Saccharibacillus brassicae: one gene and its partner. The protein of the gene in region 1 binds, or shares a complex with, the protein of each later gene. Links are inferred from orthologs where the notes say so. Each region holds a gene or a part of one and is shown on either strand. Other genes may lie near its edges. The genes, in order: secA and secY.

Region 1 (17,407 bases):
GCAAAAAGCGGTTTGTTGAAAGGCGATAGCATTCTGACATCCGCTGCTTCGAATATGCGATCGACTGTAGTAAGTTATCTCGGAGATTTAAGTTCGGTAGGGATTACAACCGGGCTTTATCACGAAAATGGCAAATTGAAGATTGATGAAGAAAAACTCAAAAACGCTTTGAGCACAGATCCACAGAAAGTGCTTAACATTTTTCAAGGTTCAAGCGCGGATCCTTCCAAAAAGGGACTTTTTGCGGATTTGAGCAAACAGGTTAATGGTACTTTGGATCAAATGGTGTCCAAAGTAGGTACGTCCAAATTCGATACTGCTGTTACGGGAGTGTTCAAGCAGGAGAGCATGATAGGACGACAGATCAAAGACTACGACAAAAGAATCAGTTCCATGACTGTACGCATGAATGCTATGGAAACTCGTTATTATAAGCAATTCTCTGCCATGGAAGAAGCGATGAGCAAAATGCAGGCACAGTCCTCCAGTCTGACTAATTCCTTAGGTTGATCATTAATCCAGTAAAGGGTGGGACAATTGATTAATTCTCCTTATGAAAGATATCGCCAATCTTCCGTTCAAACTTCTAATCCGGCACAACTTGTAGTGATGTTGTATGATGGAGCAATCCGTTTTGTGAATACGGCAATGAACGGACTTAAAGAACGCAAGTACGAGACGGTCAATACTAATCTGGGTAAAGCGCAAACGATTATCAGCGAATTGATGTCGACTTTGAACTTTGCTTATCCGATTTCGAAAGAACTCTTTTCTCTTTACGAATATATTAATCACCTTTTGATTCAGTCCAATATCAAAAAGCAGGAAGAACCGGCTGTCGAAGCTTTGGGGTACTTATCCGAACTGAGAGAAACGTGGTTGGAAGCCAGTAAAGCTTACGCTGCGGCTGGTGGAATATCTGCCGGAGTTTCTCATGGATAATTGGATTGCTCAATTGGAGGAGCTTACTCACCGAGCGGTGAATCAAGTCGAATCTATGCCTTACGAGGAATTTGAGCAGTTTGTGGAAAAAAGGCAAATCATTATCGATCAGTTGGAAAGCATTTTGATGGTAACCGCCGCAAATCCTCAACAAAAACAACGGTTATCCCAAGTGTTACAGCATGATGCGATTCTTTTGAATCGAATGAATACGCTGAAAGAAGAAGCTCATTCGAAGATCCAACAACGCGGACAAGCCAAAGCGCAAAGAAGCGCCTATGAAAGCCATTATTCTCCGGAAGCCATACTTATGGATCGACGCAAATAACATTCAAATTCCCCTGTTTTCTCTGTTTCGATACAGAGAGAGCAGGGTATTTGTTTTTTAATCCCTTTACTTGATTTAAGCCCTAGATTTGTGATTGCAAAAGGAGTTTTTGACTAATTATTTCGAATGATTATGATGTAACATATTGTAATGTAATCATTTTATATTCCAATTGACAGTCGCGAAGACAGGGTGGTATATTCGAGTAGTGGATCACACATTTTTATCTGATAACGAAGGGAATGTTCGTGCATGCAAGGTAAAGTGAAATGGTTTAACGCAGAAAAAGGTTACGGTTTCATCGAGACGGAAGAAGGCGGCGACGTTTTCGTTCACTTCTCGGCGATTCAAATTGAAGGATTCAAGACGCTGGAAGAAGGACAAGCCGTTGAGTTCGACATCGTTGAAGGCGCTCGCGGACCGCAAGCTTCCAACGTTACTCCTCTGTAAGTCGCGACAGCCGTATACCTGACCTACATAGAGAATTGTGCGTCAACGATTTATGCTGGTTGGAGACACATGGCTCAGCAGGAAGGCCCCGCTTATGCGGGGTCTTTTTCTGTTGATCTTATGAAATTCAGAAAAATTGACGATATAGCATATGAGTTATACAAAAACTGATTATATGTACTGAGAACAAGGAGTGGAAGTAGAATCATGGAAAAGAATATCGTTTATTTGTATTCAGTAGTTTTTAACGTTCTAAAGTATGTATCCGTATTGAATTTGTTTAAATTGATAAGAGTGAACCAATTGGTTTTCAGAAAGGTCACAGAACCTTCGGTTCGAATTGAATTATGGGTTTTTTTTAATTTTGCTTTAGCTTTATTGTCTGTTTATCTGGTTTACTTTTTTAAAGACTATAAAGCGATTACAATTCTGCTTTTAGGATATGGAATTATTAGAGTTTTTGAGATCGTGATTACGCAAATCAACATTTTATTGTTTGACCAATATAGAGCTGAACGAAAAAAGTATGGGGAAATACAGGCAGCAGAAGTTTTGGGAGACTATGCGGAAGCTGAACGTCTGCGTAAAGAAACGGCTTATACGATTGCTGGATTTCGAAGAATGGCCATTCTGCTTATACATAATTTTTTTGAGATCATTTTCTGGTTTACGGTTTCTTACCAAGTCATTGATCAGTCTTTCAAAATAGATGGCGACTTCGGGAACCCATTGGGTCAGGCTTTGTACATCAGTTTTGTTACTATGACTACATTTGGATCTCCTAACTTTGGCATTAAGGATAATTGGAGCCTGACTGTTATCTCGATTCAGTCCGCTATCGGAGTTGTAATGACTTTATTGACTTTTGCTCGCTTTATTTCTCTTCTGCCTCAGACTAAATCTGCAAACATACTGGAAAAAAAACAATAAAACTTGCAAACTGAATTTAAAATAAAAATTTAGGACTTTATCTTTTGATAGAGTCTTTTTGGCTTTTTAAATTTTCACACGGTCTTTAGATATGAAAATATCCCTTTATACCTAAGTTTTCGCTTTTCTCTAGCAAAAGATTTCTTTTATTAGATAAAAATAAATTAAAAGAAAAAATACAAGGAGAAACCGGTTTACAAGGCGTTTTTTGCGTTTAACAAGAATAGAGTAAGGATAGGGACTATTTTACTGGTTTTTCGTCCCGTACATTAGTTCGACCACATCTAAGGAGGGATCACACAAAGTGAGGGGAAAGAACAAAAAAGTATGGGCCATTTTGATTGCCCTGGTACTCGTCTTACATACTATGCTCGGCGCGGGAATCGGTCAGGCAAGGGCGGAGGAAGCGGCGCCAGCCGGAGAGACCGTTGAGCAGCAAGTCACATCCTCGACGGAAGGCAGCGTCGTTCAAGCGGACGTGCCATCCGAATCCGGACAGACCGGAGACCCAATCGTCGTTGAAGAAAGTCCTATAAGCGCAAACGAAGCAGCGGTGGAAGAAGTTCCTGCCGCGGACGCCGGAACTCCTGCCGTGGAAGCGGAAGAAGAAACGGCTCCGGCAGCGGATGCCGCGGCTCCTGTCGCCGAAGAAGAAACAGCTCCCGCAGAGAGCGTAGAGACGCCTGCCGTTGATACGGAAACGCCGGCGGCAGATGAATCGACTCCTGCGACCGACGAAGAGCAGACGCCGGAAACCGACGTCGAAACTCCTGCAAGCGAGGAAGAAGCGGCTGCAACCAAAGAAGAAGCAGACAAAGCGAAAGCCGAACTTGCTGCTAAAGAAGCAGCAGAGGCAGACGCAAAAGTAACACCCGTGATCGAAGAAAACATCATCACGAACGTGTCGATCACGAACCAAAACGGAAGTGTGATCGATGCCGACCACCCGGTTGACGTCAACGATGCGCTTCAACTGAATTATCAGTTCGCTCTCCCGGACGGTAAAGGATACGGAGAAGGTTCGACCTTCGATTTCAACGTTCCTTCGCAATTCCCGATTTACAACGCAGTCAATGCCCCTCTGTTCGCTACCGATAGCTCGGGCGAGACGATCGGTACGCTTCAAGTTACCACGGACGGTCACGTCAAACTCACGTTTAACGATTACATTGCCAAGCATTCCGATGTAAAAGGCAACTTGACGATCGGTACGGTACTGACGGAACAAACCGTAAATAACCAGGAGCAGGTTACTATTTCTTTCCCGATCGCGGGCGGACTCGTACCGGTTATCCTTTATGTCACAAAACCGGACAATACCGATCCGATTCGAAACGATGCCAACCTTTTCTACAAACTGCATACCTCTACCAATTACGCGGATAAACAGGCTGCATGGGGTATTTTCATCAACAAAGATATGCTCTCGCTTAACAAGGTTGTCGTAAAGGACACGTTCCCGAACGGTGGGCTTGAACTGGTCAAAGCTTCGATCGCTGTCGAAGTCGAAGGCACTGAAAATGGCAAAGGAAACGGTCAGTACAGTGCTTATGCAGGCAGCTACACGGTAGAAGTTTTGGAAAACAATTTGCGTAAAGGGTTCGTCGTAACTTTCAATGAGCCTGTAACGCAAAGTCTTCGCATTACTTATACGACCAATTACGACAGCAGTAAATTGACGGACGCTACAGTGAATCAAGGATTCGTCAATCGTGCGAATCTGACTGCCGAGATCCTTGGCAAAGACGGACAAGGCCCTGCGGAACAGATTACCAAAGAATCGCAAATCGCCTTCTACGAGCCTTTCGTTGACAAAGACGGCGCGCAGAACGGAGATCGCCTGAATTGGTCGATCACGATCAACAAAAACCAGTCCACGATCACCAATGCGACCATTATCGATACGGCGGGCAACAGCCAGACGCTGGATCGCGAATCCTTCCGTCTGTACCAAGCGGCCGTGGATCGCAATGGCGTGGTAACCAAGACGGGTACCCTGCTGACAGAAGGCACGGATTATATGTTGAATATGGCAGCGGACGGCACAACCGGATTTACCCTGTCGTTCAACAATCCGATCAATTCCACTTACGTGCTGGAATACGCTTCGACCTTTAACGCCGCTGAGACGAAAGACCTTACGGAAATCGTCAACAACGTTCGTTTTACAGGTGAAGGCATTCGGGGCGGGATCGTGGAAAGTCAAAGCAAAATCACGGTACGCGTAACGACGGGTTCCGGTTCGGGTTCCGGGACGATCCCGGTAACACCGCCGACGACGCCACCAACAACGCCGCCGACGACGCCACCAACAACGCCGCCGACGACAGAGACGCCTCCGCCAACGACGACGCCACCGACAACGGAGACGCCGCCAACGACGGTAACGCCGCCGGATACGACTGTACCGGAAAATCCGGTTCCCGTAGGACCGCCGGTCATCGTGGTGCCGACTCCGCCGACGCCGGTAACGCCGACGCCGGATACGACGATTCCGGACGATACAACGCCGGTTGGACCTCCGGTCGTGCCGACTGAGCCGGATACGACGATTCCGGACGACACGACGCCGGTTGGACCTCCGGCCGTGCCGACGGAACCGGTTATGCCGATTCCGGACGAGACGATCCCGCAGGGACCTCCGATCGTTCCGGTTCAAGAGCAGCCGATTCCGATGCAGCCGATCGTTTCGATCCCTGACGACTCCGTGCCGCAAGGAATGCCAGTAGTCGAAGGAACGGTAGTGCCGAACGAAGAGACACTGCCGCAGACCGGCGAAAGCAGCAGCCTGCCGTACGTGATGGCCGGTGCCGGCCTGATCCTGTTCGGACTGCTGATGAGACGCCGTTCCGCTAAAAACGCCGAATAAGCGCTTTTCGCGGCAAATACGAAGCAGCCTGCCCCCGTTTTCGCGACTCCCGCGAAAGCGGGGGTTTTTGCATGCGTGCGGCTTTGGCTTTTATGCGTACATGCGTTCCTGCGTTTGCCCGGCGGCTTTTAAGGTTAAAAGAGAAGATAGCGGCAAGTCGGAAACGGAGTCCCGGACGAGGTGATCCGATTTGCCGATAAAGCGTTAACACTCTTTTTACTCGGCGTTAACGCTGTGCTATAATGGTGATATAAGGAGGAGTGCCCTATGGATTTTGCGATTCGCGGACAACACATTGAAGTTACTGACGCTCTGAAGGATTACATCGACAAGAGACTCAGCCGACTCGAGAAGTACTTCGATATTCCCCCTGCTACGGAAGGTACGGTTACGCTTAGCGTGACGCGCGGCATTCACAAAGTAGAGGTGACGATCCCTCTTCCAGGCGGCGTGTTCCTGCGCGCGGAAGATCGGAGCGACGACATGTACACGTCGATCGACTCGGTGCTGTCGAAACTTGAGCGCCAGATTCGCAAACACAAGACCAAAATGAACCGCAGGTTCCGTCAGGACGAAAGCCTCAAAGGGTTGTTCGTCGACGAGGGTGCCAACGCTTCCGTCTCCCCGTCCACGGACGAGGAAGAGGCCGAGGACGAACTCCAAGTGGTACGCAGCAAGCGATTCCTGCTCAAACCGATGGACGTCGAAGAAGCTATTCTGCAGATGAACATGATCGGCCACAACTTCTTCGTCTTTTCGAACATCGAATCCGAGACGGTCAACGTCGTGTATCGCCGTAACGACGGCAAATACGGCCTGATCGAACAGGAATAAGGCACGACTTTCACAAAAAAATCAAATTTTTTTAAGAAAAAGGGCCTTATCCGCATCGGATGAGGCTCTTTGTGCGTATATAATATGTTGGAAGTTTTACGGAAGAGCGGCCAGGCGGCCTTTTGCGCGGTTGCCCGTGCCCGCTCAAGCTGGTACAATTTAGGCAAACCATCCGTTTTGCACGAAAGGGGCACAACATGTTAGGACTTGTCAAAAAAATCTTCGGGGATATGAACGAACGGGACGTCAAGAAGTTCATGCGCACCGTGGAGATCATCAATAAAATGGAACCCGATTTCGAGAAGCTTACCGATGACGAATTGAAGCATAAGACGGTCGAGTTCCGTGAGCGCCTGGCCAAGGGCGAATCGGTTGACAGCCTGCTGCCGGAAGCTTTCGCAACGACGCGTGAAGCGTCCAAGCGTACGCTCGGCAAGCGCCATTACGACGTGCAGTTGGTCGGCGGCATCGCCCTGCATAACGGCCGGATCGCGGAAATGAAAACAGGGGAAGGCAAGACGCTCGTCGGCACCCTCCCGGTCTATCTGAATGCTCTCGTCGGCAAAGGCGTGCACGTCGTTACCGTCAACGATTATCTCGCCCAGCGCGATAGCGAGGAAATGGCTCAAGTCTACAATTTCCTTGGCATGACCGTAGGTCTCAACCTGAGCGGCATGGAGCACTCGCAGAAGCAGGAAGCTTACGGCTGCGACATCACGTACGGCACGAACAACGAGTACGGGTTCGACTACCTGCGCGACAACATGGTGCTGTACAAAGAGCAAATGGTACAGCGCCCGCTGTATTTCTGCATCATCGACGAAGTGGATTCCATCCTGATCGACGAAGCGCGTACGCCGCTGATCATCTCCGGCCAGGCGCAAAAATCAACCGAGCTGTATTTCCTTGCGGACCGTTTCGTGAAGCGTCTGCAGGTGGAAGAGGATTACACCGTCGACATCAAGATCAAATCGGTCTCGCTGTCGGATAAAGGCGCGGCCAAAGCCGAGCGCGACTTCGGCATCGACAATCTGTACGACCAAAAGCACGTCATGCTGAACCATCATATCGTGCAGGCGCTCAAAGCGAACGTAATCATGCGCCGCGATGTCGACTACGTCGTCGTCGAAGACGAAGTTGTCATCGTCGACGACTTTACGGGCCGCCTGATGGCCGGCCGCCGTTACAGCGACGGCCTGCACCAGGCGATTGAAGCGAAGGAAGGCATCACGGTTCAGAACGAGAGCATGACGCTCGCGACGATCACGTTCCAGAACTACTTCCGGATGTACCGCAAGCTGGCCGGCATGACCGGTACGGCAAAAACGGAAGAAGAAGAATTCAAAAAGGTATACGGCCTCGAAGTGCTGCAGGTGCCGACGAACCGGCCGAACCAGCGTCAGGATTCGCCGGACGTCGTCTACAAAAGCGTCGCCAGCAAATTCCGTGCGGTCGTAACCGAGATCGAAGAACGCCATGCCAAAAACCAACCGATCCTGGTCGGTACGGTCTCGATCGAGAACTCCGAAGTGCTGTCGGAAATGCTGAAGAAAAAAGGCATTCGTCACCAGGTACTGAACGCGAAGTACCACGCCGAAGAAGCCGAAATTATCTCCAGCGCCGGTCAACCGGGCGCGGTTACAATCGCGACCAACATGGCGGGACGCGGTACCGACATCATGCTGGGCGAAGGCGTGCAAGCTGTAGGCGGCCTGCACATCATCGGTACGGAGCGCCACGAATCGCGCCGGATCGATAACCAGCTGCGCGGCCGTGCCGGACGTCAGGGCGACCCGGGTTCGACGCAGTTCTACCTGTCGCTCGGCGACGAACTGATGAAGCGTTTCGGCGCGGATAACGTGCTGAACATGATGGAGCGCCTGGGCTTCGAAGAAGACCAGCCGATCGAGAGCCGCATGATCACCCGCGCGGTGGAATCGGCGCAGAAGCGGGTCGAAGGCAACAACTTCGATACGCGCAAAATCGTGCTCCAATACGATGACGTGATGAACCAGCAGCGCGGCGTGATCTACAAGCAGCGTATGGAGCTGCTGGAAGCCGACAACGTCAAGCAGATCGTGCTCGACATGATCCGCGGCACGATCGAGCGGATCGTCGAAGCGCATACGGGCGACGATATCCCGGAAAACTGGGAATTGGAGCAGGTGGCCGAGTATATCAACGCCAAGCTGCTTGAAGAAGGCGAGATTACCCGCGACGAGCTGTGGGGCAAAGAATCTTCGGAGATTACGGAGTACCTGTACGACAAAGTCGAACAGCGCTACAACGAACGCGAAGCTTCCCTCGGCGAAGCGATGGTCCGCGAATTCGAGAAAGTCATCGCGCTGCGCGCGGTCGACCGGAAATGGATGGATCATATCGACGCCATGGATCAGCTCCGTCAAGGTATCCACCTGCGGGCATACGGCGGTACCGATCCGCTGCGCGAATACCAGTTCGAAGGTTACGAAATGTTCAATCAGATGATCGCCGGCATCCAGGAAGAGGTGGCGACGTACATCATGAAAGCACGCGTCGAATCGAACCAGCAGCGCGAAGCCGTGATCGACGAGAAGAAGATCAGCACCAACAGTCCGACGCCGGAAAAGAAAGCTTCCCGCAAAGACCGTCGCGCCCAACGTTAATCGTACACCCTCCTGCATGAGCAGGTAACAGCTCCCCGATGAGTTCGGCGGCTGCGTTCGGAATCCCGCGGCACGACCGCCGGATTCCGGCGTACCGCGGCGCGAGCCCGGGCATACGGCCCGGTTTCCGAAGTTCTTTTCGGAAGCCGGGCCGAAGGGCTGTTTACGGGCGGTTTATCCGCCGACATAAACGAGAGAAGCCGCAAGCGGCTTTTTAGACTACCAACGAGGTGAAGAAAAATGATCGATCCGAATGTCAGACACGATCTGCGCGAGTTGACGCAGAAATTAACCAACCTTAGGGGGTCACTTTGACTTAGATCTCAAAGAAGAAATGATCTCCAACTTCGAAGAGAAAATGGCCGCTCCCGGTTTTTGGGACGACAGCGATAAAGCGCAGGCGCTGATTGCGGACATGAACGCGGTCAAAGGCTCGCTTGACCAATATCTGAAAATGCAGCAGGATTTCGACGACGCCGTGCTGATGGCGGAACTCGCCGACGACGAAGACGATCAGGAAATGGCGGATGAAGTGGCGGCAAGCGTAGCCGATCTCATGACGCGCATGGGCGAGTTCGAACTGCAGCTGCTGCTGAGCGAACCTTACGACAAGCTGAACGCCATTCTGGAGCTGCATCCGGGCGCCGGCGGCACCGAGTCGCAGGATTGGGGACTTCAGCTGCTGCGGATGTATACGCGTTGGGCCGAGAAGCGCGGCTTCAAAGTCGAGACGCTCGATTACCTGCCGGGCGAAGAAGCCGGCATCAAAAGCGTGACGCTGCTGATCAAAGGCCATAACGCCTACGGCTATCTCAAAGCGGAAAAAGGCGTGCATCGCCTCGTCCGCATCTCGCCGTTCGATTCATCGGGCCGCCGCCATACGTCGTTCGTATCGTGCGACGTCGTGCCGGAGATCGACGACACGATCGATATCGATATTCGCACGGAAGACCTGAAGATCGACACGTACCGCGCAAGCGGCGCGGGCGGTCAGCATATCAATACGACCGATTCGGCCGTCCGGATTACCCACCTTCCGACCGGCGTGGTCGTGACGTGCCAGAATGAACGCTCGCAGATCAAAAACCGCGAACAGGCCATGACGATGCTCCGTTCCAAGCTGTATGAACGGGAGATCGAAGAACAAAAGCGGCAGTTGGCAGAGATTCGCGGCGAACAGTCGGAGATCGGCTGGGGCAGCCAGATCCGCTCGTACGTGTTCCATCCTTACAGCATGGTCAAAGACCATCGCACGTCGCATGAAGTCGGCAACATCGGCGCGGTCATGGACGGCGATCTGGACGGATTCATCGACGCTTACTTGCGCAGCCAGCTGAAGATCGAACCGTCGGAGTAAGCGGGAGCCATGTCAACGAGCAAAGGCGGCAGAAAGCCGCTGGTCCCGCTTCACGGCGCCAAACGAAACGCCCTCGATACGACGCTGATTGTCGTGGGCGCTTTTATTACGGCGATCGCGTTCAACCTGTTCCTGCTGCCGAATCAGATCGCGTCCGGCGGCGTGTCCGGCCTGTCGATCATTATCAAGGAATGGTTCGATTTCGAGCCTGCTTTTACCCAGTGGATCTTCAATATCCCGTTGTTTATCGCCGGGGTGATTTTTCTGGGCAAACAGTACGGGGCGCGCACGCTCGTCGGTACGATTTGCCTGCCGCTTTTCATCTTCCTCACGCGCGACTGGCCGATCTCGACAACCAATCCGCTGCTCGGTTCGCTGTATGGCGGAATCGGCGTCGGCTTGGGCCTCGGACTCGTGTTCCGCGGGCGCGGCTCGACCGGCGGCCTGTCGATCGTGGCGCATCTGCTGCAAAAGTTCAGCGGACTCAGCCTGTCGCTGAGCGTCATGCTGGTCGACGGCACGGTTATCGTGCTGGCCGGCTTCACGTTGTCGTTCGAAAATGCGCTGTATGCACTGATCGGGCTGTACGTGACGGGCAAAGTGATCGACGCGGTGGAGATGGGCCTCGGGTATACGAAAGTGGCCTACATTATTACGGATAAGCGCGAAGAGCTTACCCGGGTGATTTTGCAGGACCTCGACCGCGGCTTGACCGAACTCAGCGCACGCGGTGGCTATACCGGCGAGTCCAGGCCGATGCTCATGGTCGTAATCGGCCAGAGCGAGACGAGCCGGCTGAAGACGCTGGTGCGCTCGGTCGATCCCGAAGCGTTCGTCGTGATCAGCAACGCGCAGGAAGTGCTGGGCAAAGGATTCAAGATCCAGATCTGAGCGAAAACCTGCGCAAAACAAAAACCGCTTCCGGAGTCTCTCGACTTTGGAGGCGGTTTTTGCATATGGAATCGGATCTAGGTCGACAGCCGGTCGATCTCTTCCCGCGTCAGGCCGGATAACCGCATCGTCTGTTCGGCGCTCATGCCTTCCGCGAGCAGATTGCGGGCGATTTCCTGCCTCGCTGCCCGTTCGCCTTCGGCTTTGCCTGCCGCCATACCTTCAACCTTGCCTTCTTCCAAGCCTTTACGCCGCATTTCGTAATACTCGTCGCGCAGCGCTTTTGTCAGATTCGAAATCATGCTATCCACTCCTTTGGGATCGTTGAACTCGTCGAGAATATGGCCGATCTGTTCGGTTTCCTTCGGATTGATCAGTTTGAACCACGATTTGAACAGCCGGAAAAGTTCGGGACTGAGTGTTTGCAGCATGCGGCTCGACTTCTTCAACTGTGCGGTGAACGATTCGGCACCCGGATGCTGCTCCACGAGAAAGATGAGCCCCATCAAGTTATCCATCTCCTGCAGTTTGCGTTCGTCAAGCCGTTTGACGTCAAGGAGCACGTAACGAAAATTCAACAGTTCTTCGCCGAAATGCTGCTCGCCGCCCAGCATTTCGCGAAAAGAACGGGCCGCGGTCCATGCGGAACTTCCATTGTATAAAACGATCGGCACGATCGCGGGCAGCCGATAACTTTTTCTGCGCACCTCGGCGGGCGGAGCGTTAAGGCTGACGTCGCGCCAGATCTCCGTCATGTACGTCAGCAGCCGGTGCGGCATCTCGAAGTCGACCCGGGATTGGAACTCCAGCAGCAAATAAAAGTAAAACTCCTGTCCCCGTATACAGGCTCGGTAGACGAGATCCGACTCTTTTTCCTTATAATCGCTCAAAATATACGACTTGTCGACCCGCAGCAGGTCTTCCCCGGCAATTTGCCGCGCCCATTCGCCGGGCACGAAGTTCTGCAGCAGTTCGGCGAACAGGGAACGGCTGGACAGCAGCGATTTGTAGGCTTTGTCGTAAGGGTGATGCAGCGGTCTTTTTCGATCCGGATGCATAGCGCAATCTTCCTCTCGGGAACAAATGATTCAAAGGAGATCGCGCCGGGGTCGGAAGATGCGCCGGATCTTTTCTTTTTATGAAGTATACTCTTTTCATGAAGAAAAGGGAATGTATGTTCCTGTTTTCGTATCTGCTTTTTTTCTCCTTGCACGGAATGTAAACTTTTTCGCGCAAGGTTGTATTTATATGATACCGAACGTATAATAATACATATTATTCACGTTCTATGCACGGTATATGCATGTATGCCACATATTCATTCGAAAGAACCTTATAGAGCGGAGGCCAGGAAGAAATGAGCAAAGACAAGATCAAAGCGGCGATCGTAGGCGCGACCGGTTACGGCGGGGCGGAGCTGATCCGTCTGCTCCAGGCGCATCCCCATGTCGAAGTCAGCTGCGTGCTGTCGTCGTCGAGCAGCGGCGTTCCGCTGAGCGCGAGCTTTCCCCATCTGACGAACCTTATCGAACTGGAGCTTGAATCGATCGAGCCGGCGAATATCAAAGCCAAAGCCGATGTCGTCTTCCTGGCCACGCCTGCGGGCGTAAGCGCCGAGCTGACGCCTAAGCTGCTGGAACAAGGACTCAAAGTCATCGATTTGTCGGGCGATCTTCGTCTCAAGGACGGAGCCGTCTACGAGAAATGGTACAAACGTCCTCCGGCATCCGAAGACGTGCTGGCCCAGGCGGTATACGGGCTGAGCGAGATCTACGGTGAGTCCGTCGTCGGGCGTGCGGCGATCTCGAATCCGGGCTGCTTTCCGACGGCGACGCTGCTCGGCCTGATCCCGGCGGTGAAAGCGGACTGGATCGACCCGGCGACGATCATCATCGATGCCAAAACCGGCGTGTCCGGCGCGGGACGCGGAACCGGGCTCGGCACGCATTACGGCGAGATTAACGAAAGCGTGAAAGCCTATAAGGTCAACGCGCATCAACATATTCCGGAAATCGAGCAGGTGCTCGGCGAAGCAGCCGGCGCGGAAGTGGTCGTGACGTTCACGACACACTTGATTCCGATGACCCGCGGCATTCTGAGCACGATGTACGCTTCGGTCAACGAAAAGCGGAGCACGCAGGAATTCATCGATTTGTATCGAACCTTTTATGCAGGGCGTCCGTTCGTGCGCATTCGGGAAAACGGCGTCATGCCGGCAACCAAAGAAGTCTCGGGCTCGAATTACTGCGATATCGGGTTTTCGGCGGACGAACGGACCGGCCGCGTCACGATCGTGTCGGTCATCGACAATATGGTCAAAGGCGCGGCGGGACAGGCGATCCAGAACCTGAATCTCATGATGGGCTGGGACGAAGCGGAAGGTCTCCGTTTCGTTCCGATGTATCCTTGATTCCATAGCGATTATATACCGAAAGGCGGAAGCGGCTCATGGCAGTTCCTTCTTATACCGTCGTCGAAGGCGGATCAATCATTACGCCGAAGGGATTCCGGGCATCCGGTCTTCACTGCGGTTTGAAAAAAACGGACAGAAACGATATCGGCGCCATCGTGTGCGAGGTTCCCGCTTCGGCGGCGGCCGTCTATACGACGAACCTGTTCCAGGCGGCTCCGCTGCAGACGACCCGCGACAGCCTGGCGAACGGCGTGCTGCGCGCGGTCATTGTGAACAGCGGCAACGCCAATGCGTGCACGGGGACCCAGGGCGACGCGGACGCGTCCGAAATGCGCGATCTGGCAGCTAAAAGTTTCGGCGTGAACCCGGAAGACGTGGCGGTCGCTTCGACCGGCGTCATCGGAGAGAATCTGAAGATGGACTGCGTGCGAAGCGGCATCGCCCGCCTGGCGGACGTGCTGGCAGGCGACGCGGATGCCGGAGAACAATTCAGCCAGGCGATTCTGACGACCGATCTGGTCAAAAAAGAGCTGTGCGTCTCGCTGCCGATCGACGGGCAGACCGTGACGATCGCGGGCGCGGCCAAAGGCTCCGGCATGATTCATCCGAACATGGCGACCATGCTGGCCTTTATGACGACGGATGCCAAAATCGGCAGCGAAGCGCTGCACAAGCTGCTGCGGCGCACGACCGAAAACACGTTCAACATGATTACGGTGGACGGCGATACGAGTACCAACGACATGCTGGTCGTTATGGCGAGCGGTCTGTCGGGGCAGAAGCAGGAGCTGGACGAAGCCCATCCGGATTGGGCGGCTTTCGCCGAAGCGTTCGTGCGGGTCTGCGAGCATCTGGCCAAAGCGATTGCCCGCGACGGCGAAGGCGCGACCAAGCTGGTCGAAGTAACCGTAAGCGGCGCGGAGAGCGAAGAGTCCGCACGGGCCGTCGCGAAGACGGTCATCGGCTCCAGCCTCGTCAAAACGGCCGTATACGGCGCGGACGCCAACTGGGGACGCATTATCGCGGCCGTCGGACGCGCGGGCGTGCCCGTTCATCCGCATACGGTCGATATCAAGCTCGGCGATATCGTCGTGCTGACGTCTTCCCAGCCGGTCGCGTTCGACGAAGAGTTGGCGCTGGAATATTTAAAAGGCGATACCGTGACCATCTCGGTCGAGCTGAACATGGGCGAAGCGCAGGCGACTGCCTGGGGCTGCGACCTGACTTACGATTACGTGCGCATCAATGCGGCGTACCGGACATAAATCGAACCTATTGCCGTACCAAGCGCGGCCGGCGCAGGCCGAACCGCGAATCGATACAAAGCCGGAAGTTACCGGCGCATCTGGAGGGATAGTCATGCAGCGACAGTCGTACCGCTTCCCGCACGACAAAGGGTCTTCGGCCCCGCTTCGGCAGGATTCGGACACATCCGACGTGCAAGCCTCGTTCGTCATGAAATGCGGCGGCAGCACGCTGGCCGCTTTGCCGGAAGCATTCTTTGCCGATCTGGCGCAGCTTCAGGCAGACGGCGTGCGGCCGGTCATCGTGCACGGCGGCGGCCCGGCGATCTCCGACAATCTGGAGAAGCTCGGCATTCCGACGGAGTTCGTGCACGGCCTTCGCCGCACGACCGAAGAAGTGCTCGACGTCGTGGAAATGGTGCTTGCCGGAACGATCAACAAATTGATCGTGCGGCGCATTCAGTCCGCCGGCGGCAAAGCGCTCGGGCTGTCCGGCTCCGACGGCTCGCTGATCCAGGCCGAGCCGGTCGCGAATGCCGCCGAAGTCGGCCTGGTCGGCGACGTCGTGCGCGTGGAAGCGGACATCGTCGCCGGCGTGCTGAGCATGGGCTACATGCCCGTCATCGCTCCACTGGGCGTCGACGCCCAGGGACAGCGCTATAATATCAACGCCGACACGGCGGCCGGCGCGGTCGCTTCCTTCGTCGGCGCGCGGCGCATGATCGTCGTGACCGACGTGCCCGGCATCCTCAAGACGGTCGACGGCGTCAAAGCGGCGCTGCCGTCCGTCACTTTTGCCGAGATCGAAGACATGATCGCAAGCGGCGAGATCTACGGCGGCATGATCCCGAAAGTCCGCGCCGCGATGAAGTGCCTTCACGGCAACGTCGAAGAAGTCGTGATCGTCGACGGCAGCGAAGAGAGAGTGCTGAGCCGGCTTCTGTCCGGCGAAGCGATCGGAACGACGATCCGGCGATAACGTTCGGAAGAACGGACTTGAACAATACCCTAATCCCTGATTTTTGTGAATGATGACCCCGATGAAGCAGGCCAAGCGGAGGGAGAAGTGCAGGGAAGAAGCGCCAACGCACTTCTCCCGCAGCTTCTCGCCGAACCCAGGAAGGAGCGTGCAAGACCATGACCGAAGAAAGCGCATTGTTTCAAACGTACGCCCGCAACCCGCTCGCCCTCGTCAAAGGCGAAGGCAGCTGGCTGTGGGACGACCAGGGCAACAAGTATCTCGACTTCATGAGCGGCCTCGCCGTCACCAATCTCGGCCACGCGCCGAAAAAGGTCGGAGACAAGCTCAAGGAGCAGATCGATACGCTGTGGCATACGTCGAATCTGTTCGTCATTCCGAAGCAGGAAGAAGCCGCGAAGAAGCTTGCCGAAGTCGCGCAGGCCGACGCCGTCTTTTTCTGCAACAGCGGCGCCGAATCGAACGAAGCCGCGATCAAGCTTGCGCGCCGTTATTTCCAGAAGGTGAAGGGCGAGGAACGCTACGAGATCATCACGCTCGGCAAATCGTTCCACGGCCGCACGCTGGCTACGCTGACCGCGACCGGCCAGGACAAAGTCAAAGAAGGCTTCCTGCCGCTGCCAGCCGGCTTCGTCACCGTGCCTCCGCATGACATTACGGCGATCGAGCAGGCGATCAACGAGCATACGGCCGCCGTCATGATCGAAATGGTGCAGGCCGAAGGCGGCGTCTATCCGCTGGATCAGGCGTACGCGCAGCAGATCGAACAGCTGTGCCGCGACAAAGGCATCCTGCTGATCGTCGACGAAGTGCAGACCGGCATGGGCCGGACCGGCGCCTGGTTCGCGCATCATCGCTACGGCATCAAGCCGGATATTTTCACCGTCGCCAAAGGCATCGCTTCAGGCTTCCCGGCCGGCGCCATGATCGGGCGCGCCTATCTCAAAGAAGCGTTCACCGCGGGCAGTCACGCGACGACGTTCGGCGGTACGCCGCTGGCTTCGTCCGCGATCATCGCGACGATCGAGACGATGCAGGAAGACCGCCTGCCGGAGCGGGCCGCGGCAATCGGCGATCTGCTGATGAACAAGCTGCGCGAGCGTCTGCACGGCAATCCTTTCGTCAAGGAAGTACGCGGACTGGGTCTGCTGATCGGTATCGAATGCGCGGAGCCCGTCAGCGAACTGGTCATGGCCGGACAGCGCCGCGGCCTGCTGTTCGTGTCGGCCGGCCCGAACGTGATCCGCCTGCTGCCGAACCTGTACGTGACCGAAGAACAAGTCATGCAGGCGGTCGAGATCGTCGCTTCGGTGATCGAGGAGAAAGTACCGACGCCGAGCGCGTAGGCGCGGGCGGCGCCGACAGAGCGTTCGGCGAACCGGGCGACGGATGCCGGGTTCGCGAACGCTCTCTTTTTACGAAATCGACGCATTCCAAGGAGGACTTGATATGGATCTGACTCAACAGGCGTACGGGGCGGCTCTCAAAGGGCGCGACCTCGTCGAACTGACCGACTATACGACGG
Region 2 (9,274 bases), 150 kb from region 1 along the record:
TGGTCGCTGACCTGATTCGCGGCAAACACGTGGGTGAAGCTATCGCGATTCTGCGCCACACTCCGAAAGCGGCATCCCCGCTCATGGAGAAGCTGCTGAACTCGGCGATCGCAAACGCAGAGCATAATCATTCGCTGGACGTCAGCAAACTGGTTATCTCGCAAGTTTACGTCAACCAAGGACCGACTCTGAAACGTTTCCGCCCTCGGGCAATGGGACGCGCAAGCCGGATCAATAAACGCACCAGCCATATCACTTTGGCTGTATCCGAAAAGTAAGGAGGGACAACTGTGGGACAAAAAGTAAATCCGGTCGGACTCCGCGTAGGGATCATCCGTGACTGGGAATCCAAATGGTACGCAGGTAAAGACTTCGGCACACTGCTGATGGAAGACGTGAGAATTCGCGAATACCTGAAAGCTAAACTTAAAGAATCCGCTGTCTCCAAGATCGAGATCGAAAGAGCGGCTAACCGCGTAAACGTGACGATCCACACTGCTAAACCGGGTATGGTCATCGGACGTGGCGGCGCAGAAGTTGAAGTACTGCGTGGCGAAATCACCAAGATTTCGAACGGCAAAAAAGTACACATCAACATCGCTGAAATCAAAAACCAAGAACTCGACGCTATTCTGGTCGCTGAAAGCATCGCACAACAACTGGAGCGTCGCGTATCGTTCCGTCGTGCTCTGAAACAGTCGATGCAGCGCACTATGCGTTCGGGCGCAAAAGGAATCAAAACTGCGGTTAGCGGACGTCTCGGCGGCGCTGAAATCGCTCGTTCGGAAGGCTACAGCGAAGGAACTGTTCCACTTCATACCCTGCGTGCCGACATCGATTACGGTACAGCTGAAGCGCACACGACTTATGGTCGTATCGGCGTTAAAGTATGGATCTATCGTGGAGAGATTCTTCCGCCAGCTAAGAAACAAGCTGCTCAGGAAGGAGGCAACTAATCATGTTGGTACCTAAACGTGTAAAACACCGTAAACAGCAACGCGGCAGTCTGGCCGGTCGTGCTAAAGGCGGTACTGAATTGAACTTCGGCGAATTCGGCCTGCAGGCGACTGAACCTTCTTGGATCACGAACCGTCAGATCGAAGCTGCTCGTATCGCCATGACCCGTTACATCAAACGGGGCGGTAAAGTCTGGATCAAGATTTTCCCTGACAAGCCGATTACTCAAAAGCCTCTCGAGGTTCGGATGGGTAGCGGTAAAGGTAACGTTGAGAAATGGGTAGCGGTTGTAAAACCGGGCAAGATCATGTTCGAACTTGCTGGCGTATCCGAAGAAATCGCTCGTGAAGCGATGCGTCTTGCTTCTCACAAACTGCCTGTCAAAACCAAGTTTGTGAAACGTGAAGAAGTGGGTGGTGAAGCAAATGAAGGCTAAGGAACTGCGTGACCTGACTACTGCCGAAATCGAACAGAAGGTCTCCGGATTCAAAGAGGAACTCTTTAATCTGCGCTTTCAGCTCGCTACCGGTCAGCTCGATAACCCGACTCGCATCAGCGTTGTCCGCAAGGAAATCGCTCGTGCCAAAACGGTTCTGCGTCAAAGAGAACTCGGGATCACTTCGTAATTCATTTTAACCCTCCGGGTATCAGGCCCGTTATTCAGGAAGGAGGCTAACCATGACCGAACAACGCAACTCGCGTAAAGTGTTGGTGGGTAAAGTCGTAAGCGACAAAATGGACAAGACGATCGTTGTTGTTGTAGAAACTTACAAAAAACACGAACTCTATCATAAACGCATCAAATCGACTAAGAAGTTCAAAGCGCATGATGAGAACAATGAAGCGAAAATCGGCGATACAGTAAGAATCGTTGAGACACGCCCGTTGTCGAAAGACAAGCGCTGGAGACTGGCTGCAGTCACTGAAAAAGCAATCATCATCTAATGAACGATAAGCTCGTCCGAAAGGAGGAAATATAAATGATTCAACCATTTACACGTTTGGCTGTAGCCGATAACTCCGGTGCGAAGGAACTGATGTGTATCCGCGTCCTCGGCGGTACGGGACGTCGTACGGCTAACATTGGAGACCTGATCGTTTGCTCGGTAAAACAAGCAACACCAGGAGGCGTTGTCAAAAAAGGCGACGTAGTTAAAGCGGTAGTCGTTCGCACGAAGCGTTCGGTACGTCGTAAAGACGGATCGTATATCGCATTCGACGAGAATGCAGCAGTTGTGGTAAAAGACGATCGCGGCCCGCGCGGCACGCGTATCTTCGGACCAGTAGCCCGTGAACTTCGCGACAAGGACTTCATGAAAATCGTTTCCTTGGCCCCGGAAGTTATCTAATATAATGCACGATTTTCTTAGCGGCCTGCCGGCCGGTGAGTCATAGGAGGTGTACCTGATGGCAAGAGTGAAAAAAGTTCTGGAATCCCACAACAACAAACTTCACGTGAAAAAAGACGATGTCGTTATCGTGATCAGCGGTAAAGACAAAGGCAAAAAAGCGCGCGTTATCGCCGCTTACCCTCGTGAAAACCGCGTGCTGGTCGAAGGCGTGAACATGGTGAAAAAACACCAGAAGCCAAGCCAAAACAACCCGCAAGGCGGAATCGTGGAGCAAGAAGCTTCGATCCACGTGTCGAACGTGATGCACGTTGACCCGAAAGACGGCGGCAAAGTAACCCGCGTAGGTTACAAGACGTTGGATAACGGCAAAAAAGTGCGCGTTGCGAAACGGTCCGGAGAAGTTATCGAATAATATCATTTTTTTGGAAAGGAGGTTCATCTTTCATGGTAACAAGACTGAAAGAACGTTATTTGAACGAAAGCACTCCTGCTTTGATGCAGAAGTTCAACTATACATCGGTAATGCAAGTTCCTAAGCTGGAGAAAGTTGTCATCAACATGGGTGTCGGCGAAGCCGTATCCAACTCCAAGGTTCTGGACACTGCCGTAGCCGAACTTGAGCAGATCGCAGGTCAAAAGCCTGTTATCACTCGTGCTAAAAAGTCGATCGCAGGTTTCAAACTGCGTGAAGACATGCCGATCGGAACGAAGGTTACACTGCGCGGCGAGCGTATGTACCAGTTCCTCGACAAACTGTTCAACGTTGCGCTTCCGCGCGTACGTGACTTCCAGGGTGTATCCAACAAAGCCTTCGACGGCCGCGGCAACTACACACTGGGTCTGAAAGAACAGCTTATCTTCCCAGAAATCCAATACGATCAAGTGGACAAAGTCCGCGGTATGGATATCGTCATCGTAACTACGGCGAAAACGGACGAAGAAGGCCGCGAGCTGCTCGCAGGTCTCGGAATGCCTTTCGCAAAATAATATCGGCCAGTATCTAGGGCCATGATCCATGACCCTGTTCTTCCGAAACTATCCAGGAGGTGTCAGGCTAAAGTGGCAAAAACTTCGATGAAAGTTAAACAGCAACGTACACCAAAATTCAAAGTGCGTGCTTACACGCGCTGCGAACGTTGCGGTCGTCCACACTCGGTGTTACAAAAGTTCAAGATCTGCCGTATTTGCTTCCGCGAATTGGCTCATAAAGGCCAGATCCCTGGCGTTAAAAAAGCAAGCTGGTAATTACCGCATAACAAGGAAGGAGGTTCACACATTATGACTATGTCCGATCCGATTGCAGATATGCTTACACGCATTCGCAACGCGAACGTGGTGCGTCACGAGAAAGTCGAAATGCCGGCTTCCGCGATGAAAAAGCAAATTGCCGAGATCCTGAAACGCGAAGGTTTTATCCGCGACGCGGAATTCGTACAGGATAACAAACAAGGCATGATTCGTATTTTCCTGAAATACGGTCAAAACAACGAACGCGTTATTACTGGTCTGAAAAGAATCAGTAAGCCTGGTCTGCGCGTGTACACGAAGAGCAACGAAGTTCCTCGCGTACTGGGCGGCCTGGGTATCGCGATTATCTCCACGTCCAAGGGAGTTATGACCGACAAAGAAGCTCGTCAAGCGAAAGCTGGCGGCGAAGTAATCTGCTACGTTTGGTAATCACGTCAGAACACAAGGAGGTGCAACAAATATGTCGCGTATTGGTCGCAAACCAATCGAAGTACCGGGCGGTGTTGAAGTAACGCTGAATAACACGGCGATTACGGTCAAAGGCCCTAAAGGTACTCTCACTCGTGAACTTCATAGAGATATGAAAGTAACGGTGGAAGCTAACACAATTACGGTAGAACGTCCTTCCGACAACAAAGAGCATCGTTCCCTTCACGGAACGACCCGCAGCGTTGTCAGCAACATGGTAAGTGGTGTAACGGAAGGTTTCTCCAAGTCGCTTGAACTGGTCGGGGTCGGATACCGTGCCAGCAAGTCCGGAGAAAAAATCGTCTTGAACGTAGGCTACTCCCACCCGGTCGAAATCACGCCGGAATCGGGAATCGAGTTCGAAGTTCCTTCGAACACGAAAATCATCGTTCGCGGAATTGACAAAGAGCGCGTAGGCGCTTATGCTGCTCAAATCCGTAAAGTACGCGAACCTGAGCCGTATAAAGGCAAAGGGATCAAGTACGAAGGCGAACGCATCATCCGTAAAGAAGGTAAAGCCGGTAAGAAGAAATAAACCGTTGCCTTTAACCTTATCCACAACCATAGCTTGCTCATGTAAAGCTGCTTAATAGGCAGATTGGGAAGGAGTGAAAGTACTCATGATTACCAAAGGTGATAAAAATAAAGCTCGCTTGAAAAGACACTTGCGTGTACGCAAGAAAATTCAAGGTACGGTTGAGCGCCCTCGTCTGAACGTATACCGTTCGGAAAAGCACATCTATGCCCAACTGATCGACGACGTAAACGGTGTAACCATCGTTTCCGCATCGACTATGGACAAAGAGCTGAAAAGCGAAATCACAAACGGCGGCAACGTTGAAGCTGCTGCCAAAGTTGGCACACTGGTTGCAAACCGCGCTAAGGAAAAAGGTCATGCCGTTGTCGTCTTCGACCGCGGAGGATACCTCTACCATGGACGGATTCAAGCACTGGCCGACGCAGCCCGCGAAGCCGGACTGGAATTCTAAAACGAAAAAAGGAGGTTAACGACTTGCGTGTAGATATGAGCACTGTAGGAGAACTGACGGAGCGCGTTGTACACATCAACCGCGTAGCTAAAGTTGTAAAGGGCGGACGCCGCTTTAGCTTTAGCGCACTGGTTGTCGTGGGCGACGGCCAAGGCAACGTTGGAGCAGGAATCGGCAAAGCCGGAGAAGTTCCGGATGCGATCCGTAAAGGTATCGAAGATGCCAAGAAAAACCTGATCCACGTTCCTCTCGTCGGAACAACAATCACTCACCTGGTAACGGGTAAATTCGGAGCGGGCAGCGTACTGCTGAAACCGGCATCCGAAGGTACCGGAGTCATCGCCGGCGGTCCTGTACGTGCAGTACTGGAACTGGCAGGCGTAGGCGACATCTTGACAAAATCCCTGGGTTCTTCGAACTCCATGAACATGGTCAACGCGACTTTGGAAGGATTGTCCCGTTTGAAGCGTGCCGAAGATGTGGCAAAGCTTCGCGGCAAATCCGTCGAAGAACTGAGAGGCTAAGGAGGGAACAACAATGGCTAAATTGGAAATTACCCTCGTACGCAGCCTGATCGGACGTCCGAAAAACCAACGCACGACCGTCAACACGCTCGGACTGCGTAAAACGAATCAAGTCGTCGTTCAAAACGACAACGCTGCGATTCGCGGTATGGTCAACCAAGTCAAGCACTTGGTTTCCGTAAAAGAAATCGAAGCTTAAATCCATCGCTCCGCAAGGAGCGAATTAATAGAATGAATCAAGGAGGTGCAACGAACGATGAAGTTACATGAGCTTTCTCCTGCTCCAGGTTCCAAAAAAGAGCGGAAACGCATCGGTCGCGGTACGAGTAGCGGTACGGGTAAAACAGCCGGACGCGGTCACAAAGGCCAAAACTCCCGCTCCGGCGGCGGTGTTCGTCCAGGTTTCGAAGGCGGTCAGAACCCATTGTACCGTCGTCTGCCAAAACGCGGATTCGTTAACCCGACCCGCAAAGAATACGCCATCGTCAACATCGAAGAACTGAACAACTTTGCAGAAAACACCGAAATCACTCCTGAGCTGCTTAAGGAACAAGGTATCGTCAAAGATGCCAAGAGCGGTATCAAGATCCTTGGCAATGGCGATGTGACGGTGAAATTGACTGTCAAAGCAAACAAGTTCTCTCAATCTGCGGTGGAGAAAATCGAGGCTGCCGGCGGTAAAACCGAGGTGATCTAATGTTCAACACCCTGAAGAATATATGGCGGGTCGACGACCTCCGTAAACGAATCCTGTTTACGCTGATGGTTCTGGTGATCTACCGTATCGGTACGTTCATTCCCGTTCCGGGAGTCAACACGGACGTGCTTCAGTCGGCTAACGAAGCCGGCAGCCAGTTGATGGGACTGCTGAACACCTTCTCCGGAGGGGCGCTCATGCAGTTCTCGATCTTCGCCCTCAGTATCTATCCGTACGTTACGGCATCGATCATCGTGCAGCTGCTGTCGATGGATGTCATTCCGAAATTCACCGAGTGGTCCAAACAAGGTGAACACGGTAAGAAAAAGCTGGCGCAGATCACTCGATACGGCACCATAGTTCTGGGTTTGGTTCAGGCGTTCGCCACGGCGATCGGATTCAACCGCATTTATAATGCGGAGATGATTCCGAACGCTACGACCGTCGATTATATCCTGATTGCGATCGTCCTGACTGCCGGTACATCCCTCTTGATGTGGATGGGCGAGCAGATCACGGAAAAGGGCATCGGCAACGGGATCTCGATTCTCATCTTTGCCGGGATCGTCGCAAACATTCCGGGGTATATCTCGACGACGGCTCAATCCGATTTCATCGTGGACGGTCAAACGTTCTTGAACGCGATGAAAACCGTGATTATCGTTCTGGTCTTGATCCTGATTATTGTCGGTGTTATCTTTATTCAGCAGGGGATCCGGAAAGTTCCGGTCCAATATGCGAAGCGGGTAGTCGGCAATAAAATGTACGGCGGTCAAAACACTCACATTCCGTTGAAAGTCAACGCTGCGGGTGTCATCCCGGTTATCTTCGCCGTTTCTCTGCTGCAGTTCCCGGTTATTCTCGCAAACTTCTGGTCGGGCTATGCCTGGGCAGCTTGGGTGCAAAACAACTTGAACTACAGTCAACCGCTTGGCATGGCGCTTTACGCGCTCATGATCATCGGTTTCACGTTCTTCTACACCTTCGTGCAGATCAATCCGCAGCAGATGGCGGAGAACATGAAGAAAAACGGAGGTTACATCCCAGGAGTTCGTCCGGGTAAAGCGACCGAGAAGTACATCACTCGCGTGATGTCGCGTCTCACCGTGACCGGTGCGGTATTCTTGACAGTCATTTCCCTGCTGCCGATCGCGTTCGGTTCGCTCTCCGGTCTTCCCCAATCGGTTCAAATCGGCGGCACTTCGCTGCTGATCGTCGTCGGGGTTGCGCTGGATACGATGAAGACGATTGAAAGTCAGCTGATTAAACGGCACTATAAAGGTTTTATCAATAAATAGCTCAGGTTCCGGACGGGTCCGACTCCATGCGCTCGCCCGGCGCCTTTTGTGCGGTTAGGCATGGGTTAGACGTAAGGAGTTGACATGACGTGAACATTCTATTCATGGGGCCTCCCGGGGCAGGTAAAGGAACACAGGCACAGGTCATTGTCGATGCATTCGGTCTTCCTCATATTTCGACGGGCGATGCTTTTCGCCTGGCGATCAAAGAGGGAACCCCAATCGGGGTCAAAGCCAAAGAATACATCGATCAAGGGCTGCTCGTACCGGATGACGTAACGAACGGTATCGTCCGCGAACGGCTGAGTCAGCCGGATTGCGAAAAAGGTTTCTTGCTCGACGGATTTCCGAGAACTCTGCTGCAGGCCGAAGCTTTGGATACACTTTTGCTCGAGTCTGGCCGTAAGCTTGATCATGTTATCAATCTGAATGTCGATCCGGAGAAGCTTCTTGTCCGGATTACGGGTCGTCGGATCTGCAGAACTTGCGGAACGACCTATCATGTAATCTTCAACCCGCCGAAGCAGGAAGGCGTGTGTGACAAAGACGGTGGCGAACTTTACCAGCGTCCGGATGACAATGAAGAGAGCGTACGCACGCGGCTTGAGGAATATGCAAGCAAAACGGCGCCTCTGATCGATTACTATGCAAACAAAGGCTTGCTGCGGCAGATCGACGGAGACCAGGAGATCGGTACGGTATCGGAAGGTATCCTATCCGTACTGCGAGGTTAACTGTAATGATCATTTGCAAGTCCGAAACGGAGCTCGGCTTTATGAGAGAAGCGGGACGGATTGTGGCTGAGACTCACCGTGTGTTGGAGAAAGCGATCAAGCCGGGCGTTACGACGGCCGAACTTGATGCGCTGGCCGACGCAACCATCCGCAGCCAGGATGCGGTGCCGTCTTTCAAAGGCTATAATGGTTTTCCGGCCAGCATATGTGCGTCGGTCAACGACCAGCTGGTTCACGGATTCCCCAGCGAGCGCAAGCTTCGGGAAGGCGATATCGTCACTTTCGATATCGGCGCGCAGTACCGCGGTTATCACGGCGATTCCGCCTGGACCTACCCGGTAGGGCGAATTTCCGATCAAGCCCAGCGGCTGCTGGACGTTACGGAAGGCTCCCTGTACGCAGGACTGGCACTTATTAAGCCGGATGTGCGTCTGTTTACCATTTCGCATGCGATTCAGCGATACATCGAAGCATCCGGAATGTCGGTCGTTCGGGAATTCGTGGGGCACGGCATCGGCCGGGACCTGCACGAAGAACCGAACATACCGAACTACGGCATCGAAGGACGCGGTCCTCAGCTGAAGCCCGGCATGGTGCTCGCTATCGAACCGATGGTCAACCTCGGCGGAAGACAAGTTCGGACGCTGGAGGATCAATGGACCGTCGTAACGGCAGACGGCTCGCTGTGCGCTCATTTCGAGCATACGGTGGCGGTTACCCCGAGCGGATTGGAAATTTTCACAAAATTGAGCGCGTAGGTGATAAACTTGAAAAAGGAACATCCCCTGCAGCCCGGTCAACTCGTGAAGATCCGCAGAGGCCGCGATGCCGGGCAGGCGGCGGTGGTCGTCAGACTCGACGAAGAGCAGGGTATTTGGATCGCGGACGGACACAAACGCAAGTTTGACCGCCCGAAGAAGAAGAACCGGCTCCATCTAGAGCCTCAGGCGACGATCAGCAGCGAAGTCGTAAACAGTTTGCAGGAGAGCGGCAGGGTTACGAACGCG

The links.
Region 2: the proteins of secA (region 1) and secY are in contact, whole or in part, in a crystal structure (PDB 3DIN), measured with the Thermotoga maritima proteins. The link is inferred for Saccharibacillus brassicae from one-to-one orthologs. Residues at the interface, in WP_004082002.1 of Thermotoga maritima: Glu261, Ala262, Arg263, Lys300, Ala301, Arg302, Thr303, Ile304, Ile305, Leu323, Tyr324, Asp325, Pro326, Val329, Ser330, Tyr333, Ile336, Lys340, Phe345, Val349, Glu363, Phe364, Tyr374, Ser375, Gly376, Gly377, Glu393, Ile395, Thr482, Ser483; in WP_004081795.1 of Thermotoga maritima: Glu108, Gly109, Glu110, Glu111, Ala236, Glu237, Arg238, Arg239, Ile240, Thr241, Ile242, Gln243, Tyr244, Ala245, Arg246, Arg247, Val248, Thr249, Gly250, Arg251, Arg252, Val253, Tyr254, Gly256, Ala257, Ser258, Thr259, Tyr260, Leu261, Pro262.

Annotation. Positions count from the first base shown.
Region 1 is NZ_CP041217.1:1,946,729-1,964,135, reverse strand. Bases 6,177-9,274 are described here. They hold secA (preprotein translocase subunit SecA), read left to right. Parts: upstream 6,177-6,550; coding sequence 6,551-8,998; downstream 8,999-9,274. Other genes in these bases: hpf (ribosome hibernation-promoting factor, HPF/YfiA family), read left to right, coding at 6,177-6,353. Outside these bases: flagellar filament capping protein FliD, read left to right, coding at 1-510; flagellar export chaperone FliS, read left to right, coding at 538-942; flagellar protein FliT, read left to right, coding at 935-1,270; FFV09_RS08255 (cold-shock protein), read left to right, coding at 1,523-1,720; FFV09_RS08250 (hypothetical protein), read left to right, coding at 1,928-2,650; FFV09_RS08245 (LPXTG cell wall anchor domain-containing protein), read left to right, coding at 2,955-5,519; more of hpf, read left to right, coding at 5,787-6,176; FFV09_RS08225 (YitT family protein), read left to right, coding at 10,365-11,246; FFV09_RS08220 (Rpn family recombination-promoting nuclease/putative transposase), read right to left, coding at 11,324-12,304; argC (N-acetyl-gamma-glutamyl-phosphate reductase), read left to right, coding at 12,604-13,656; argJ (bifunctional ornithine acetyltransferase/N-acetylglutamate synthase), read left to right, coding at 13,695-14,924; argB (acetylglutamate kinase), read left to right, coding at 15,115-15,882; FFV09_RS08200 (aspartate aminotransferase family protein), read left to right, coding at 16,041-17,228; argF (ornithine carbamoyltransferase), read left to right, coding at 17,332-17,407. UniProt on the Escherichia coli protein: Required for protein export, interacts with the SecYEG preprotein conducting channel.
Region 2 is NZ_CP041217.1:1,800,330-1,809,603, reverse strand. What follows is about bases 5,402-8,383. They hold secY (preprotein translocase subunit SecY), read left to right. Parts: upstream 5,402-6,234; coding sequence 6,235-7,533; downstream 7,534-8,383. Other genes in these bases: map (type I methionyl aminopeptidase), read left to right, coding at 8,273-8,383; FFV09_RS07595 (adenylate kinase), read left to right, coding at 7,623-8,267; rplO (50S ribosomal protein L15), read left to right, coding at 5,795-6,235; rpmD (50S ribosomal protein L30), read left to right, coding at 5,552-5,737; rpsE (30S ribosomal protein S5), read left to right, coding at 5,402-5,538. In the rest of the region: rplV (50S ribosomal protein L22), read left to right, coding at 1-278; rpsC (30S ribosomal protein S3), read left to right, coding at 291-956; rplP (50S ribosomal protein L16), read left to right, coding at 959-1,393; rpmC (50S ribosomal protein L29), read left to right, coding at 1,383-1,583; rpsQ (30S ribosomal protein S17), read left to right, coding at 1,636-1,902; rplN (50S ribosomal protein L14), read left to right, coding at 1,938-2,306; rplX (50S ribosomal protein L24), read left to right, coding at 2,365-2,721; rplE (50S ribosomal protein L5), read left to right, coding at 2,754-3,296; FFV09_RS07635 (type Z 30S ribosomal protein S14), read left to right, coding at 3,369-3,554; rpsH (30S ribosomal protein S8), read left to right, coding at 3,588-3,986; rplF (50S ribosomal protein L6), read left to right, coding at 4,018-4,560; rplR (50S ribosomal protein L18), read left to right, coding at 4,646-5,014; more of rpsE, read left to right, coding at 5,038-5,401; more of map, read left to right, coding at 8,384-9,025; FFV09_RS07585 (KOW domain-containing RNA-binding protein), read left to right, coding at 9,035-9,274. UniProt on the Escherichia coli protein: The central subunit of the protein translocation channel SecYEG. Consists of two halves formed by TMs 1-5 and 6-10.